DNA from 3 places in the Pseudarthrobacter sp. YAF2 genome. Region 3 is predicted to be linked to each of the others. Evidence: predicted binding sites of a transcription regulator. Region 3 holds the regulator's gene; each other region holds the start of a gene.
The links. Region 3 encodes LexA, which represses DNA repair genes until DNA is damaged. Its sites were predicted from a motif close to TCGAACANNTGTTCGA; they were not measured.
Positions count from the first base shown of each region.

Region 1: a site for LexA is predicted at 3,879-3,894, ahead of AB4Y79_RS06300 (DUF6504 family protein). Genes of this name have one in related genera too.
Region 2: a site for LexA is predicted at 2,231-2,246, ahead of AB4Y79_RS06205 (LysM peptidoglycan-binding domain-containing protein). Genes of this name have one in related genera too.

Region 1 covers NZ_JBFRDA010000004.1:163,210-168,913, forward strand. The annotation lists gene AB4Y79_RS06265 (ABC1 kinase family protein) at 1-587, shown strand, start outside; gene AB4Y79_RS06270 (lipoate--protein ligase family protein) at 665-1,414, shown strand; gene AB4Y79_RS06275 (mycoredoxin) at 1,458-1,715, opposite strand; gene AB4Y79_RS06280 (SOS response-associated peptidase) at 1,846-2,610, shown strand; gene AB4Y79_RS06285 (VOC family protein) at 2,638-3,060, opposite strand; gene AB4Y79_RS06290 (chorismate mutase) at 3,077-3,400, shown strand; gene AB4Y79_RS06295 (hypothetical protein) at 3,409-3,798, opposite strand; gene AB4Y79_RS06300 (DUF6504 family protein) at 3,931-4,254, shown strand; gene AB4Y79_RS06305 (DNA polymerase III subunit alpha) at 4,251-5,704, shown strand, end outside.
Region 2 covers NZ_JBFRDA010000004.1:150,866-156,569, reverse strand. The annotation lists gene AB4Y79_RS06220 (DNA alkylation repair protein) at 1-186, opposite strand, end outside; gene AB4Y79_RS06215 (TraR/DksA family transcriptional regulator) at 183-542, opposite strand; gene AB4Y79_RS06210 (coiled-coil domain-containing protein) at 564-1,877, opposite strand; cyclic di-AMP (ydaO/yuaA leader) riboswitch at 2,134-2,304, shown strand; gene AB4Y79_RS06205 (LysM peptidoglycan-binding domain-containing protein) at 2,308-3,144, shown strand; gene AB4Y79_RS06200 (protein adenylyltransferase SelO) at 3,246-4,712, opposite strand; gene AB4Y79_RS06195 (ribonuclease Z) at 4,696-5,643, opposite strand; gene AB4Y79_RS06190 (mycothiol transferase) at 5,636-5,704, opposite strand, start outside.
Region 3 covers NZ_JBFRDA010000010.1:127,613-133,316, reverse strand. The annotation lists gene hisH (imidazole glycerol phosphate synthase subunit HisH) at 1-219, opposite strand, end outside; gene hisB (imidazoleglycerol-phosphate dehydratase HisB) at 216-842, opposite strand; gene AB4Y79_RS12395 (histidinol-phosphate transaminase) at 904-2,022, opposite strand; gene AB4Y79_RS12390 (LysM peptidoglycan-binding domain-containing protein) at 2,207-2,563, opposite strand; gene lexA (transcriptional repressor LexA) at 2,978-3,706, shown strand; gene AB4Y79_RS12380 (ATP-dependent DNA helicase) at 3,739-5,704, opposite strand, start outside.

The DNA of each region.
Region 1 (5,704 bases), on a different contig from region 3:
CGGGACTGGAGCGGGCGATGACCCAGCTTTTTGCCCGCTTCGGCGGCATGGGCTTTGCCGAACTCCGCGAGGTGGACCCCCGCGAGTTCCGCGACTTTGCAGTGGAGTTCGGTGACGTGGTCCGCTCGCTGCCATTCCAGCTGCCGGAGAATTTCCTGTTGATCATCCGCGCCATGTCGCTGACCTCAGGCGTGTGCAGCGCCCTGGATGAACGCTTCAACCTCTGGGACTCCGTGGAACCCTACGCGGCGCAACTGCTGCGGACCGAGCGCGGCAATGTGGTCCAGGACGTTGCCCGGCAGGCCCTCGACGCCGCCGGCACCGCCTTCCGCCTGCCCGGCAGGCTGGACTCCCTGGCCGGCCGGCTCGAGGAGGGGTCGCTCGAGGTCGCCGTCCCGCGGCTCGAACGGCAGGCAGCCCGGCTGGAAAGGGCTGCCCGGCGCTCTGGCTCGGCCCTGGTCTTCGGTGCGCTGCTGATCGCGGGCGCCATCGTCCGCGCCGACGACCTGCTCTTCGGCAACGTCCTGATGATCGCCTCATCCGTTCCGCTGCTGCACGCCCTCTGGGCGGGGCGCCGGAGCCGTTAAGGCCCCTGCCGTCGTCGGGCGTAACCTAATGGAGGCCTGTCCGCCGGCCGCCACCGACCCCAGGGAGTTCAGCAACAATGCACCACACCGGTACCCAAGCCCGCACATTGAGCGTGGTGCGGCAGGACGTATCCCTCGGCGCGGAACGGGACCTCGAATTCGGCCTGGAGCTGCTGGCCAGGGCCAGGGCCGGCAGCCTCGGCCCCACCCTTCGCTTGTACCGGCCCGCCCCCACCGTCGCGTTCGGGCAGCGTGACACCCGGCTGCCCGGATTCGAGGCGGCCGCGCGGGCCTGCCTGGACAACGGCTTCGAACCCTTGGTCCGGAGGGCAGGGGGACGCGCCGCCGCCTACCACCAGGGCACCCTGGTGGTGGACCACATCGAACCGGACGCCGACGCCGTTGCCGGGTCCAAAGCCCGGTTCGGCTACTTCGGTGAACTCTTTGCACAAGCCCTGCGGAACGTCGGGGTCCAGGCTGCGGTAGGGGAAATCCCCGGCGAATACTGCCCCGGCGAGTTCAGTGTGCACGGAACCGATGCGGCGGACAGCTCCCGCCGGGTGAAACTGGTGGGCACTGCCCAGCGGGTGGTTTCCGGTGGCTGGCTCTTCAGCTCAGTGATTGTGGTGGAGGATTCCGCCCCGATCCGGAAGGTACTCACGGACAGCTACGCCGCCCTCGGCCTCGACTGGAACCCGGCCACGGCCGGAGCCGCCAACGATCTGGTGCCCGGGCTGGATGTGGCGGCCGTGGAGCGGGCCCTCCTGGAAACGTATGCGGGCCACGCCACCCTGGAAACTGCTTCCTTCAGCAGCCTGGGGGCGTGACCCGCATCAGTTCTTCGGCGCGAAGCCGGAGGTCTCCGGCCGCTTAGGCAGCGAGCCTGCTCTGGACCTCGGCAGCCGACGGGTTGGTGGCAGCGGAGCCGTCCGGAAACAGGACGGTAGGCACAGTACGGTTGCCGCCGTTCAGTTGCTCCACGAGTTCGGCAGTGCCGTCAACTTCTTCGATGTTAATTTCCGTGTAGCCGATGCCCTTCGCGTCCAACTGCTTCTTCAGCCGGTTGCAATAGCCGCACCAAGTGGTGGAAAACATGGTGATGGTGCCGGATTCGGGAGTGAAGTCCACGCGGATCTCCTAAACGTCGCTTGAAAGGTTCCTTACGGTCAACGGTAGCGCGGCCGCCGGTATTCCCGGGCTTTGAGGGGCTGCGGGGCGCCTGGATGACAGTATGTGGCGCCGGTGGCATGCTGGTGCCATGTGTGGACGCTACGTAATGGCACGCGCCGTGGGGGACCTCCTGGCCGAGTTCGACGCCGAGCTGGAGGATGAGGTGAGCATTCCGCCGTCGTGGAATGTTGCACCCACCGACGCCGTCCCCATCGTCCTGGAGAGGCTGGTGGATGATGACTCTGCAGGGGCCAGGCAGGTGCGCCAGTTGCATGTGGCCCGGTGGGGCCTGGTCCCTTCCTGGGCCAAGGATCCCGGAATCGGATCGCGGATGATCAATGCCCGGAGCGAATCCGTGCTGGAGAAGCCGGCGTTCAGGAAGGCAGTGCAGTCGCGGCGCTGTGCCGTCCCCGCCGACGGTTACTACGAATGGAAGCAAGGCCCCGGCAAGTCCAAGCAGCCCTATTACGTGCACCCGGGGAAGGACCACGGGCTGGTTTTCGCCGGCCTGTATGAGTGGTGGAAGGACCCGTCGATTCCTGAAGGGGAACCGGGGCGCTGGCTGCTGTCCACCTCCATCCTCACGGCTGACACGCCACCGCCCGGGACTGAATCAACGATCTTCGGAAAGCTGACAGAGCTGCACGACCGCGTCCCGCTGCCCATGGACAAAGCCACCATGGAGGCCTGGCTGGACCCGCAGGCTGACGACGCCGCTGCCCTTGTGGACCTGGTGCGGTCCGGGGTCAAAGATGCTGCCGCCGACTGGCACGTGGAGTCCGTGGGCAAGGAAGTGGGCAACGTCCGCAACAACGGACCGGACTTGATCCGCCCGGTGGAGGCCCTGTTCTAGCAGCCCCGCCTAGGGTGCGGACGGCCATCACACGGTGACCGTGCCGGCGTCGTCCACGGTCCACGTGGGGTTGTACGCCACTTCCCAGCGGAAGCCGTCAGGGTCCGCGAAGTACCCCGTATAGCCGCCCCAGGGCTGCGTGACGGGTTCGGCGATGATGACGGCGCCCGCAGCCGCGGCCTCTTCCATGACCCGGTCCACGTCCCCCGCGCTTCCCAGGTTGTGGCTCAGGGTGATACAGGGAACGCCGTCCGACGGACTGACGCCTGCTTCCGCCTGCATCTGCCGGGCGTCCCAGAGGGAGAGCACCAGGCCGTGGTTCACCTGGATGAACAGCACCTCCCCGGCCACCTCGCGGTGGACTGGCCAGCCCAGGCCGTCGACATAGAAGGCCCGCGATCGGTCAACGCTGCTGACACCGAGGGAGATAAAGTCGACTCTTGGCTCCATGCTTCGATACTGTCAGATGATGGCGACAATTCAAGGAAACGATCGGGATGCCCAGGCCGACAGGGAACAGCTCGCAGCTGTCCGGGTTGCCGTTGACGAGGTGGATGAACAGATTGTTACCCTCATCGCCCGCCGCGAACGGCTGATCCGGATCGCCGGCACCCTGAAGGGGGACGACGCCGAGGTACGGGCCGCCGGCCGAGTTGAGCGGATCATTGAACACGTCCGGGCCGCGGCCGAGAAAAAGGACATCGACCCGGACATCGTCGAGTCAACCTACCGGGCCATGATCTCCGCGTTCATCGAACTCGAACTGAAGATCCATAAGGAAACCAGCTAAGAAAACCCCTACTGGGATTGCTCCACCGGCACCCCATGCTGGAACTCCCGTCCGTCGGCTTCGCTGAAGGCTGACAGGACGTGCCCTTTCCCGAGCCCGTTCAAGGCCGTTGCGGGAAAGCTCCCGGTAATGGTGCTCTCCGAGTGGGATACACCGGACAGGTCGTAGTCTTCCTCGATTCCCTGGTCCCGGTTGAACGCGTAGCAGGCAATGGCCTCCCCGTTCATGAATTCAATGCACAGCCGTCGCTGCGTTGAATAGTCAGGTGTGGCCCCCATCAGCCCCACCACATAAGCGCCGGTTCCCGGAATGGCGCCATCGATATTGAACGTGGCCACCAGGGTGGAGTCCTGGGTCTTGATGCTTGCCTGCTTCAGGAGTGCGTCATCGGTACTCATGCCATCATCCTGCTCCCTGCTGCACGGTCCGTCCACCCCCGCCTATGTTTTGCCGCCTCCCCGGCGTAGACTGGATTTATTCGAACACATATTCGAATAAGGCATTTGGGAAGTACCGTCCGGGAGGCGCGCATGGGCATGTTCAGCGAGTCCATTGACGTGGCGTGTTCCGCATCCGGGCAGCCTGAATCGCTGACGTGGGCGGGCAAGGATTATCTCGTCTGCGCTGAACCCGTCCGGTGGTATGAACGCCGGCAGTGGTGGGCAGAAGACGCCAGGGCTCCGTTAGGCAGCGGACCAGGAGTGGTTGACCACGAAATCTGGCGAATCCAGGTGCTTCCTGCTGCCGCGCACCATGCTTCAGAACCCCTTACCCTCGACCTCACCCGGCATGTTGGCAGCGGCCGGTGGCGGCTGCTGCGGATCCATGACGCCCTTCGCCCCAGAACAGCATGAGCTTCACCCACCTCCACGTTTCCACAGCATTCAGCGCCCACTACGGCGTCTCCTGGCCGGAGGAACTTGCTCAGGCCGCAGCAAGTGACGGCGCCACAGCCCTGGCCTGCACCGATCGGGACGGCTTGTACGGCACCATCAAACACCTCAAAGCGTGCATGGCTGCGGGCATCGACCCCCTTGTGGGGGTTGACCTTGCGGTCTTCGATGACGACGGTGACCACCGCACGCAGGTAGCCGGCCGGGTGGTGGTGCTGGCCCGCGGGCACAACAATGGTGCCGGGTGCCGTGCGCTGTGCCGGCTGGTTTCCGATGCCCACGCACGGACCTCAGGGAAGGCCGGGGGAACTGTTCCCGTGGCAGTCACCCGCGCCGAGCTTGCCTCCCGGACCCTCGACCCTGTGACCCTCAAGCCGGTGCTGACCGTCCTGGTTGGTCCGGACTCCGACGTCGGAAGGGCCATGGGAGGCCGGCGTTACCTTCGTCCACGGACCCTTTTCAAACAATGGCTGGATGCCATGCCCGCGGGAACCGTCGTTGCAGAAATCGTCTCCCAGCTCAGCGCACCCGGCTCTCCCCTCAGCACCGCCCATGCAGTCCGCATGCTCCGGCTCGCCGAGGAACACCATGTGCCCGCCGTCCTCAGTAATGCTGTGCGGTACTGCGCTGCTGACGGAGCGCCAACCGCAGATGTCCTGGACTCTGCCCGGACGTTGAAGTCCCTGCCGGAACTTGCAGGTGAACCGCTGCTCCAGCCCACCGGCCAGGGATGGCTGAAAACCGCGGACCAGATGCTTGGCCTGGGCAAGGAAATCATTGCCGCTGCTGGGTATGGGGCCGCCGACCTCAAGCAGCTGATGGCCCAAACTGAGGCGCTCGCCGATCTTTGCCGGATGGACCCCAGCACGGACATGGGGTGGAAGCAGCCCGTGGTGCCGGAAGCATCGGTCATTGGTATCACCCAGGATCCAGACGTTGAACTTATCCAGCGGTGCCACGCGGGGATCGGCAGGCGGTTCCCCGGGATCGGCGGACACGACGAAACAACGATGCTGGCACGGTTGGAGCATGAGCTGGGCATCATCCGGAACCTGGGTTTCTCGTCCTACTTCCTGACCGTGGCAGAGGTATCCCGGATGATCCAGGACATGGGAGTCAGGGCGGCAGCCCGTGGGTCCGGGGCATCCAGCCTGGTCAATTACCTGATCGAGGTCAGCCACGTAAATCCCTTGCAGCACGACCTCATCTTTGAACGGTTCCTCTCCAACGACCGCGCCACCCTCCCGGACATCGACATCGACGTCGAAAGCGCTGAACGCCATAACGTTTACCGCCAAATCTTCGAACGCTTCGGTTCCGAGCGCGTCACCCTGATGAGCATGCAAAACGGGTACCGGGCCCGTGGGGCAGTGCGCGACGCAGGAATGGCGCTGGGGATGGACGATGGCGA
Region 2 (5,704 bases), on a different contig from region 3:
CATGTCCTTGAACTTCCGGAGGGCATCGCGGACGGTGCCGCGGACTGCACCGATCGAAGACCCGTAGGAGGCCAGCACCCCGCCCAGCCGGTTGGCCACCTCGTCGGCCCGGTACCAGGCTCCCTCGTTCCGGAGGGTCCGGTCGATGAAGTCAGCGGCCGCAGCGACGTCGGTCATTTCGGTCATCGCCCCCGCCCCGCGGACGCATGCCGGATGCAAAAGGGGGTCCACGGCCGTGCTTCGAGCCTGCCGTCCGCGATGGGCTCGCCGCAGACGGCACAGATGCCGTAGGTACCGTTGGCCAGGCGGGCCAGGGCTGCCTCCACCTGGTCCAGCCCGGCTGAGCTTTGCTTCAACAGTGCCGAGGCTTGCGAGAGTTCGAAGGCGATCGTGGCGCCTTCGGGATCGTGTTCGTCGTCGACGTTGGAGTTCTGGCGCGCCGAGTTGGCCGCGTCGATATCGGCCCGCAGCGCCGGCAACAGTGCCAGCCGCCGGGCCCGCTCGTCTTCGAGCAGCATCCTGAACCGTTCGAAATCCGGCATGCGAAAAGCCTAGCGCCTCAATCAGTACCAGTTCAGGGCTACCGAATGGCTCCAGGCGCCGCACGGGGAGCCGTAGCGGTCGCTGATGTAGCCGAGCCCCCAGTCGATCTGCGTCCGGTAGCTGGTCAGCCAGTCGCTTCCGGCGCTGGCGTACTTTCCGGGCGGCAGCGCCTGGGCGATGCCGTAAGCACCGGAGGAGGCGTTGGTGGCGGTGGTCAGCCAGCCGGATTCTTTGGTCCACAGCTGGGACAGGCACTGGAACTGGTCCGGGCCCCAGCCGAAGTAACCCAGGCGCCCGGAGGCATAGGCCTTGGCACCGGCCGGATCATTGACGGCACCGCCGGGGACGGAAGGAACGACGACGGGCGGCGGGCTTGGCACGGCCGGCTGCGGCGGACTGCCGGGAACCGGGACGGCCGGCGGGGCCGGGTTTGCCGCGTTGCCGGCCGGAGCGGCGGGCGCGGGTTTGGGCTGCCGGGCTGCGGCCGCGGCTGCCTGCGCTGCGGCTTCGGCCTGCTGGCGGGCCTGTTCCGCAGCAGCGGCGCGCTTGGCTTCCTGGGCTGCTTCATAGGCAGCCAGCGCCGCCTGGCCCTGGCGGTACTCTCCTTCGAGGGCCGCCGTCGTTCCCTTCAGCGAGGCCAGCTGGGCAGTCAGCTCGCTGCTGTGTTGCTGTTCGTCACTGACCTGCCGGGCGAGTGTGTCCTGGGCGGAGCGGGCCGCGTCCAGTTTGGTTTTTGCTTCCCCGGACAGGCGTTCGCGTTCACTGCGGGCCGCCTTTTCCTGCTCCGCCAGCGAAGCGGCAACCTTGCCGGCGGCCGCCGCTTTGTCCACCAGTGCCGCCGTTTTGTCGCCCACGAGCTGGACGAGGTTGAGCCCCTGGACGCTGTTTTTCTCCAGGGCATCCAGGGCCACGAAGAACCCGGCATTGGTCCCGCCCGTCTTATACGACTGGACGGCAAGGGCGCCGATTTCCTTGCGATACTTGGCCAGTTCGTCGCTGGCGCGGGCGGCCTGGGCGGACAATGCATCCACCCGCGTTGATGCCGCCTGCAGCTCGGCGTCGGCTGCGGCATAGTCCGCGGCCGCCCGGACGGCGGCGTCACCGGCCGCCTCCGATTGGGTCTGGAGACCGCTCAGCAGCCCGTTGATGGTGGTGATCTCCGCCGCTTTCGCCGCTTCAGAAGACTGCGCCTGCTGCACGTCGGCCCAGGACGGGTATCCACCTGGCGGCGGCGGCTCGTCCGCGGAGGCAGGCAGCACCGTCGTCGCGGCCACCGCGATAGCGAGCAATCCCCCCATCAGCGGGGACTTGGGCATGGTCACGAACAGGCGCATAGTCCCGAAGCATACCGGCGACACGCCGGGGCGGAAAGGCGGCCGTGCCCGCTTTGTTACCCTGAGAGGCCGCCACCCGGTCAACCTCGGGCTAATGCCGGGCGATGCGCCATATCCAATCGTTTGCAGAATACGAGAGACAAAGCTCGTATGTTATCTAAACGTGACAATTGCGGTGTCGGCGGGTTATGGTCTTCTGGTGTCCCTCCCAAAACGGGACATTCCCATCAGTTTGCCGAGCCCTGCCGCTGATCACGGGATTCAACCGCTTTCATGCTGGCAGGGACGGGGGAACCAAGTTTCCACGACCTTTTGAGGTCTTGGGGTTAAGTCGAACAGCTCCTCCGCCCACTGCGGAGAGGTGTTCGGCCGGGTATCTCCAACCCGAACCCGACAGCTCACCCCGCAGGCATGGGAGAGGCGATCTATCGTGTCAAAAAATCTCACCACTGCCCGCCACCGCGCGACTCCGGCCCGCTCCATTGCGCTCGAGGGCCTCGCCGTGACCGCCAAGTCGCAGGCCCGTTCGCTGGGCCGTCCGGCACTCGCGGTTGCGGCCGCGTCCGGCATTGCCTTCGGGGTCGGCGCCCCGGCCCACGCGGGCGTGACTGGCGCGGACACTACTGACCAAACTACTGTCCAGGCCGCCGCAGCGCCGGCAGCTGCTCCGGCCGCCGCGGCAACAACCGTGCACACCGTCGTTTCCGGGGATACGCTCGGTGCGATTTCGGCAGCGTACGGGGTCAGCCTGAACAACGTCCTGGCTGCCAACGGCCTGGGCCTGTCGTCCATCATCTACCCCGGCGACCAGATCCAGATTCCCGGTGCAGGCTACGTGGCAGCACCTGCTCAAGCCCCTGCAGCGGCGCCAGTCCAGGCGGCAGCCGCCACCGCACCTGCGAACACCGGCATGAACATGTCCTACGCTTCCGTTACTCCGGTGGCTTCCACCACTGGCACCGGGACCGGGGCCGCCATCCTGTCCTCCGCCTACAGCCAGATCGGTGTGAGCCAGGACTGCACTGCCATGGTCGAGAAGGCCCTGCGCTCGGTTGGCAAGAGTGTCGGCGATCTGGCCCCCACCCAGTTCTTCCAGTACGGCAGCGTGGTCGGCAGCCCGGCACCCGGCGACCTGATCATCACCTCGGGCCACGTGGGCGTATACGCCGGCAACGGCCAGGTTGTGAGCGGCGGCGTCAACGGGTACACCACGCAGGTGCACTCCATCAGCTGGCTCAGCGGCTACTCAGTGGTCCGCGTAGCCTAGGCCTTCGCGCAGCGAAGCAGGCTTCTCACAGGAGGGCGGCAGCCGGGTTTTCCGGCTGCCGCCCTCCTGTCGTCCTGCTGCTGGCCTCATTCCGTGGCGGATCAGGTCCCGCAAAAGGTCATGTAGGCGCCGAAGTCCTCCGGGGCGCCTTCCGTATAGCGCTCCAGCCCGGTCCGCTCGGTAAAGGGATCGGTGACGGCCTCGAGCAGGCGGTGCAGCGGGGCCAAGTCTCCTTCCGTGCCGGCAGCGAGGGCTTCCTCTACCAGGTGGTTCCGCGGAATGTACGCCGGGTTCACACTGTCCATCAGCCCCGCATCGGGTTGCAGTGCCAGCCACCGCTCCGCCCAAGCGTCGAAGGCGGCCAAGTCCAGCACCATCCCGCGCACGGGCCGCAGGTCGCCGCGGGCGGCCCGGCCAAGGTTTCGGAAGAACAGCGTGTAATCCACCGGGCCGTCCTTGAGGATGGCGACCGCGTCATCGACAACGCCGGACGCGGCGTCGTCGCTTCCGTTGCCGCCGGCAAGGCCCAGTTTGGTTTTCATGCCGCCCGTCCACGCCTCGCTGTACTGTCCACGGAATCCGCCGAGCACCTCCACCGCGGGAGCAACGGCCTTCTCCTGGTCCTCGTCGATGAGCGGGAGCATCGCCTCGGCAAGACGGGCAAGGTTCCATTCAGCAAGGACCGGCTGGTTGGCGTAGGCGTAGCGTCCGCTGACGTCGATGGAACTGTAGACGGCCGCGGGATTGAAGGCGTCCAGGAAAGCGCACGGGCCGTAGTCGATGGTTTCCCCCGAGATGGTCATGTTGTCCGTATTCATGACCCCGTGCACGAATCCCACCAGCATCCACCGGGCCACCAGCCCGGCCTGTGCCGAGACGACGGACGAGAACAGTGCCAGGTAGGGGTTTGGGGCTTCGGCGGCGTGCGGATAGTGCCTGCTGATGGCGTGGTCCGCCAGCCGTTTCAGGAGGTCCATGTTTTCCGTGGCCCGCGCGTATTGGAAGCTGCCGACCCGCAGGTGGCTGCTTGCCACCCGCGCCAGGACAGCACCGGGGAGCATGCCCTCGCGCCGGACCTGCCGCCCCGTTGCCACCACGGCGAGCGAGCGGGTGGTGGGTATTCCCAAGGCGTGCATGGCCTCGCTGACAAGGTACTCGCGCAGCATGGGCCCGACGACGGCCCTGCCGTCCCCGGCGCGGGCGAAGGGGGTGCGCCCCGAGCCTTTGAGATGGACGTCCAGCAGGCGGCCGGTGCGGTCCGTAACCTCCCCCAGCAGGAGCGCGCGTCCGTCGCCGAGCAGTGGCGAGTACCCGCCGAACTGGTGACCGGCGTATGCCTGCGCCACCGGGGTGGCGCCGGCGGGAACGTGGTTGCCCACAAGGAGGCGCACCCCTTCAGGACTGCGAAGGTAGTGCGGGTCAAGGCCCAGGTCTTCTGCGAGCCTTTGGTTCAGGACCAGGAGTTCAGGACTGGGCGCTTCTTCGGCCTGCCAGGGAACCGCGAGTTCCGCCAGTTCACGGGCGAAGCGGCCGTCTAAGGTGACCGTGGATTCAGCTGCTGCCGTCATGGGTTAACCCTATCGCCGTGGTGCCGCCTGGCGCCCGCCGCGCGTCTTTCCGCCTGCGGGGAACGGCAATCGCCTGCAAATCCCGGGCTGCGATGACCACGGTTTCCGGGGCCCGGGCCTGCGCCTGTTCGGCGAGCAGGGAGACGTCATCGCCATACCGTGAAGAGAAGTGGGTCAGCACAAGAATCCGGGCCCTCCCGGACGCTGCCAGTTCACCGGCCTGCCCGGCGGTTAGGTGCAGGTACTGCCGGGCCAGCCCGCCGTCGTCGTCACTGAACGTTGACTCGGTGACCAGCAGGTCAGCGCCCTCCGCCAATTCTTCGGCGCCCGGACAGGGCGCAGTGTCCATGATGAACGCGAAGCGCTGCCCGGGCCTGGGAACGCTCATCGCCTCAAGCGCGGCCGAACCGACGCTGCCCTCGCGCAGCAGCCGGCCCACATCAGGCCCTTCGATTCCCGCTGCCCGCAGCCGGTCCGGCACGAAGGTGCGGCCGTCAGGTTCGGTGAGCCGGTAGCCATACGTCTCGAGGCGGTGCCTGAGGGGCCGGATTTCGAGGCCGTCCGCAATAGGCCCGGCGCCGGAGTGCGGGTGAAGCCTCAAGTCGACGCCGGGCGAACTCACGCTCACCAGCGCCCGGACCACTTGCTCACCGGACGCCGGGTAATGCAGGTGAACGGGATGCCCGACGCCGTCCAGGGCGATCCGGGACAGGACCCCGGGCAGTCCAAAACAGTGGTCCCCGTGCACGTGCGTGAGGCAGATCCGGGTGACACGGCTTGCGGCGACTCCGGCGTGGATCATCTGGCGCTGGGTGCCTTCGCCGGGATCGAACAGCAGGCCTTCGCCGTCCCACCGAAGGAAATAGCCGTTATGGTTCCGGGTCCGGGTGGGAACCTGGGACGCGGTGCCCAGCACCACGAGTTCACGCACTGCCGTCATCTGCGCCCGCGCCGTGCAGCCCCTTGGCGTAGGCGGCCTGGCCGGCGTGCTG
Region 3 (5,704 bases):
GACGCCGGGCACCACCAGGCCGTCGGCGTTGAGCACGTCTTCCGGTTTGGCGCTGAGGATAACCTCCGCCCCCGCGCGCTCCAGGGCGCGTACGGCGGAGCGGACGTTCCCGGACCCGTAGTCGAGTACCGTCACTGTGGGCTTCCCCTCGGGCGACGGGAGCTTCTGCGACGCGGTGGGATCGATGATTGCGCCGTCCTTGAGGACCTGGCCGCTCACAGCGCACCCTTGGTGGACGGGATGCCCTCGACGCGGGGATCGGGTTCGACGGCGGCGCGAAGGGCGCGTGCGAAGGCCTTGAACTGCGCCTCCACGATGTGGTGCGGGTCCCGGCCGGCCAGGACGTTCATGTGCAGGCAAATGCCGGCGTGCAGCGTGATGGCTTCAAAGACGTGGCGGGTCAGGGAGCCGGTGAAGTGGCCCCCGATCAGGTGGTACTCCTGGCCTGCGGGCTCGCCGCCGTGGACCAGGTAGGGGCGGCCGGACACGTCCACCACCGCGTTGGCGAGGGCCTCGTCCAGCGGCACGGTGGCCTCGCCGAACCTGCGGATCCCGGCCTTGTTCCCCAAGGCGGTCCGCAGGACTTCGCCAAACGTGATGGCGACGTCCTCCACGGTGTGGTGGACGTCGATGTGGGTGTCGCCGGTGGCCTTGACAGTCATGTCGATCAGCGAGTGCTTGCACAGTGCGGTCAGCATGTGGTCGTAGAACGGCACCGAGGTGTCGATATCGGACACGCCCGTTCCGTCGAGGTTGATCTCCACGAGGACGGAGGACTCGCTGGTGGCGCGCTCCATGCGGGCGGTCCGGGCCGCAGCCGTGTTCGATCCGGTTGAACTCATGGTGAAGGATCCTTAGTGGGAGAAGGAGTAGTTCAGGGCGTCCAGCGCCGCAGTATCAAGTCTAGGCGGGAAGCGCGGCGCGGCCGGCAAGAATGCGTTCCAGGGACGTGAGGAAGGCTGTGGTCTCGGCCTCAGTGCCGGCCGTGACCCGCAGGTGGCCGGGAATTCCCACGTCGCGGATCAGCACGCCCGCATCCAGCAGTTCCTGCCAGACCTGGTGGGGGTTGTCCAGGCCGCCGAAGAACACATAGTTGGAGTCGGATGCGGCCGGCTTCAGCCCCATCCTGGTCAACTCCGCCACAATGCGGTCGCGCTGCCGCTTGATGTCCCGCACATCGGCCATCAGCGCTTCCCGGTGTTCCAGGGCTGCCAGCGCCGTGGCCTGCGTGATGGCGGACAGGTGGTAGGGCAGGCGCACCAGGCGCAGGGCATCGGTGACCTCCGGGGCCGCGGCCATGTAACCGAGCCGGGCACCAGCGAGGGCGAACGCCTTGCTCATGGTGCGGGATACGATCAGCCGCTCCCTGCCCGCCAGCAGGGTCAGTGCGCTGGGAGTGCCGTCGTGGGCGAACTCGTGGTAGGCCTCATCCACAATGACGATGGTCTGGCTTGCGGTACCGGCCTCGTAGACAGCCTCCACGACGTCCAGTCCCAGCCCGGTGCCGGTGGGATTGTTCGGTGAGCAGAGGAACACAATGTTCGGCTGCAGTTCCCTGACCTGGCGGGCAGCGGATTCTGCGCTGAGGTCATAGCCTTCCGCCCGGACACCGGTGATGTATTCGGTGTCGGTGCCGCTCGCCAGCAGGGGGTACATGGAGTACGTGGGGGGGAAGCCCAGCGCGGTGCGGCCAGGGCCGCCGAAAGCCTGGAGGATCTGCTGCAGGACCTCGTTGGAGCCGTTGGCGGCCCACAGGTTGGTTTCGTCGAGGCCATGGCCAAGGTATTCCGCCAGGGCCTTGCGGAGATCGGTGAACTCCCGGTCCGGGTAGCGGTTGAGGCCTGCGGCGGCCTCCGTCACGGCGGCGCTGATGGCGGCGCGTACGTCCGCGGGTACGCCATGTGTGTTCTCGTTGACGTTCAACAGAATGGGGACGTCCAGTTGGGGTGCCCCGTAGGGCGTCAGCCCGCGAAGGTTGCTGCGGAGGGGTAGCCGGTTCAGGCGTTCTAGCTGGTCGTTCACCTGACCAGTTTAGTTGCCGTGGCAACTACCGGAAAATGTGACACCTGTGGCAGGCTTCCGGCGCGGCCCGCACGAGGAGCTGAAGGAAGCCTCCGAGGGGTCCGGCGTCGGTGGCAGGGCAGGGCAGGGCAAGGTAGGGCAGGGCAGGGCCTCGGCCACGTTGCGGCGACCACTCAGCGTCGGGTCAGTGGCTGGGGACGAAAAGTTGCTGCCCCGGCAGCACGGCACCGGCGGACAGGTTGTTGAGCTGGACAATGTCCGCCACGACGTCGCGTGCATCGCGGTCCGGAGCCACGGCACCGGCGATGGACCACAGGGACTGGCCGGGCTGGACGGTTACCGTCACCGTGGGCGTCACGGCCAGGTCTGCGGCGGAGTCGGAAGCCTTGGCCGGGGAGTGGAAGAGTCCCGCCAACGAGAGCAGCAGCACCGCGAGGAGAATGAGCGGCACTCCCACCAGGACGATCCGGCCCCGCCGGGTAAGCCGCAGTGGCGCCGGGGACGGCGCCCGGCCGGCGCTGGTCCGCCGGCTGCCGGACATGTGGTGTTCCCCGCTGAAGAACTGCGGCCGCGAAACGTGGGAAAGAGTTAAAGCTGACATGAACTGAGCCCTCCTGGACCTGCCGTGCTGCCCGGGTGTCCGTCCCCGCGCCGCCCTGCTCCGTCCTGCCGGAATGCCTACTCTTCCGGCCAGGTCTTCGAACAAGCCACGCACTGGTTAGAACACATATTCGAACTTTGCTACCTAAGTTTTAGCACCTATCAACGAACAATGTCGAGACTCGCTAGAACAAATGTTTGAAAAAGCATTGTGGCTGGCCTAGCTTGGAAACCAAGAACAACCACCACTGAAGTTGAACAGCAGGGTCTGACAATGACAGCGGCAACCCTTCACTCGGCGCCGGGGACGGCGCGGAGCGGAAGATCCGGCGGCAAGCGAAAGGCATTGGCGAACATGGCAGCAGCAGCCGCCGGGGGCAGGACGGCCCCGCAACCGAAGAAGACTTCCAAGGGGCTTACCCCACGGCAGAAGAAGATCCTGGAGACCATCCAGCGGTCCGTCAATGACAACGGCTACCCGCCCTCGATGCGCGAGATCGGCGATACGGTGGGCTTGGCCAGCCTGTCCAGCGTGACCCATCAGCTGTCCCAGCTGGAGAAGCTGGGCTACCTCCGGCGCGACCCGAAGCGGCCGCGGGCCATGGAGGTGCTCATGCCACTCACCCTTGATGGCGGCGCAGGGAAGGCCATCGCCGCGTCAGCGCCCCAGACGCCCGGCGGCCCCGTGACGGAACTGCCCACCGCGCTGGACACCGCCATGGTTCCGCTGGTTGGCCGGATTGCCGCCGGCGGTCCCATCCTCGCCGAGCAACTCGTTGAAGATGTCATGCCGCTCCCCCGCCAACTTGTGGGCCAGGGTGAGCTGTTCATGCTCAAGGTGGCCGGGGACTCCATGGTGGACGCCGCTATCTGCGACGGAGACTGGGTGGTGGTGCGCCGCCAGGCGGATGCCGTCAACGGGGACATCGTCGCTGCCCTGCTTGATGACGAAGCCACCGTCAAGACCTTCCGCCAGCGTGACGGCCACACCTGGTTGCTCCCGCAGAACACCCAATACGAACCCATCCTCGGTGACCACGCCACCATCATGGGCAAAGTGGTCTCGGTGCTGCGGTCCCTCTGACACCGCCTGTCACCTCCGGCCGCGGCAGGCCTCTATCCTGAGGCCTCCGCGCCGAGCCTGATGAGTGCCGCCAGTGCCTTGCTGCGGTCCGTCGTGGACCAGAACGGCGGCAGCGCGCCCCGCAGGAACCCGGCGTAACGCTCGGTTGCCAGCCGCGAGTCCAGCACCGCCACTACGCCTTTGTCGCCGGTTGACCGGATGAGCCGGCCGGCGCCCTGGGCCAGCCGGATGGCCGCGTGGGTGGCCGAAACGGACATGAAGCCGTTTCCGCCGGCCTGCGCAACGGCCCGCGACCGTGCTGTCATGAGGGGATCGTCCGGCCTGGGGAACGGAATGCGGTCGATCACCACGAGTCGGCAGGATCCACCCGGAACGTCTACTCCCTGCCACAGGGACATGGTCCCGAAGAGGCAGGTGTCCGGTTCGTCGGCGAACTGCTTGACCAGGGCGGTCATGGTTGACTCGCCCTGGCAGAGCACGGTCACACCGAGCTTGGGCCGCAGGGCGTCGGCGGCCTCCTCCGCAGCGCGCCGCGAGGAAAAGAGGCACAGGGCACCGCCACCGGATGCTTTGATGAGCGCCTCGAGCTCCTCAAGAGCTTCCGGGGATACGCCACGGCCGGGTTTGGGCAAGTGGCCCGCCACGTAGAGGATGCCCTGTTTGGGGTAATCGAAGGGTGAGCCGACGTCCACGCCGGTCCAGCTGGGAGCTCCGTCGCCTGTCAGTCCCAGTCCTCCAGCTGCCGGTTCGAACGCGGACCCGATGGCCAGGGTGGCCGAGGTCAGCACGACGGTGTGGCCGGCAAAAAGACCTTCCCTCAGCCTCCGGGCAACGGAGAGCGGCGCGATGTTGACCAGGACCGGCGCATTCTCGTCAGGCTGGGAGTAGCCTTGGCCGGGATCGAAGGTGCTGGCGCGCGAGAACCAGACCACTTCGCGGTTCTCCCGGGCCGCCAGCAGCCGTTCGCACAGCTCCAGGATGAGCATGAGCCGGGACCGGGCGAGCTGCCTCCCGCCGTCGGCCGTGGTGTTGCTGTCCCCCTTGGAATCGGACAGCGCCGCGCGGCAAGCCTCGCGCAGCTGGTCCACGCAGTCCAGCTGTTCATCGTTCAGCCCATTGGGCAGCAAGCCGTTCGGCGCCCCGGCAAGGGCCAGCTCAAGGTTGGCGGCTGCTGCGTTCAGGGCGTCAACGGTGATGGCGGTGTGTTTGCGGGCACCTGATGCGGCAGCGTGCACCATGGCTACGGACAGCTGCCCGGACACGGCCCCGGTGACGCGGTCCTGGAGTTCATGCGCCTCGTCCACTACCACGACGTCGTACTCGGGCAGGACGGCGAGCCCTTCGAAGGCGCTGACGGCCAGCATGGCGTGGTTGGTCACCACGACGTCTGCCTCGGCCGCGTCCTGCCGGGCCAGTTCACTGAAGCACTCTGCGGCCATGGGACATTTCTGGGCCCCCAGGCATTCCATGGATGTCACCGAAACCTGCCGCCACGCACGGTCGGTCACGCCGGGCAGGAGTTCGTCACGGTCGCCGGTGGCCGTCTTTTCGGCCCACTCCCGGAGCCGCACCACTTCCTTGCCAAGCTGGGAGGCCGGGCCGCCCACGGAGGCGGCGAAGTGCGGAACACTGGTGTCCTCGCCCAGGGAGAACAGCTGGCCCTCGGAAGGCTCCTCGGAGGGGAACCCGCCCTCCATCTTGTGGCGGCAGACGTAGTTGGACCGCCCCTTGACCAAAGCCACTTTGACGGGCCGGTCCAGGGCAGGGGTGATGTTTTTCAGGAGTCGGGGCAGGTCCCTGCCCACGATCTGGGTTTGCAGCGCAAGCGTGGCCGTGGACACCAGTGCGGGCTTGTTGCTCTCCAGGGCATGGGCAATGAGCGGTACCAGGTAGGCCAATGACTTGCCGGTGCCGGTGCCGGCCTGGACCAACAGATGGTTGCCCGTACTGATGGCCCGGGCAACCTGGCGGGCCATCTCGTGTTGTCCGGTGCGGCTT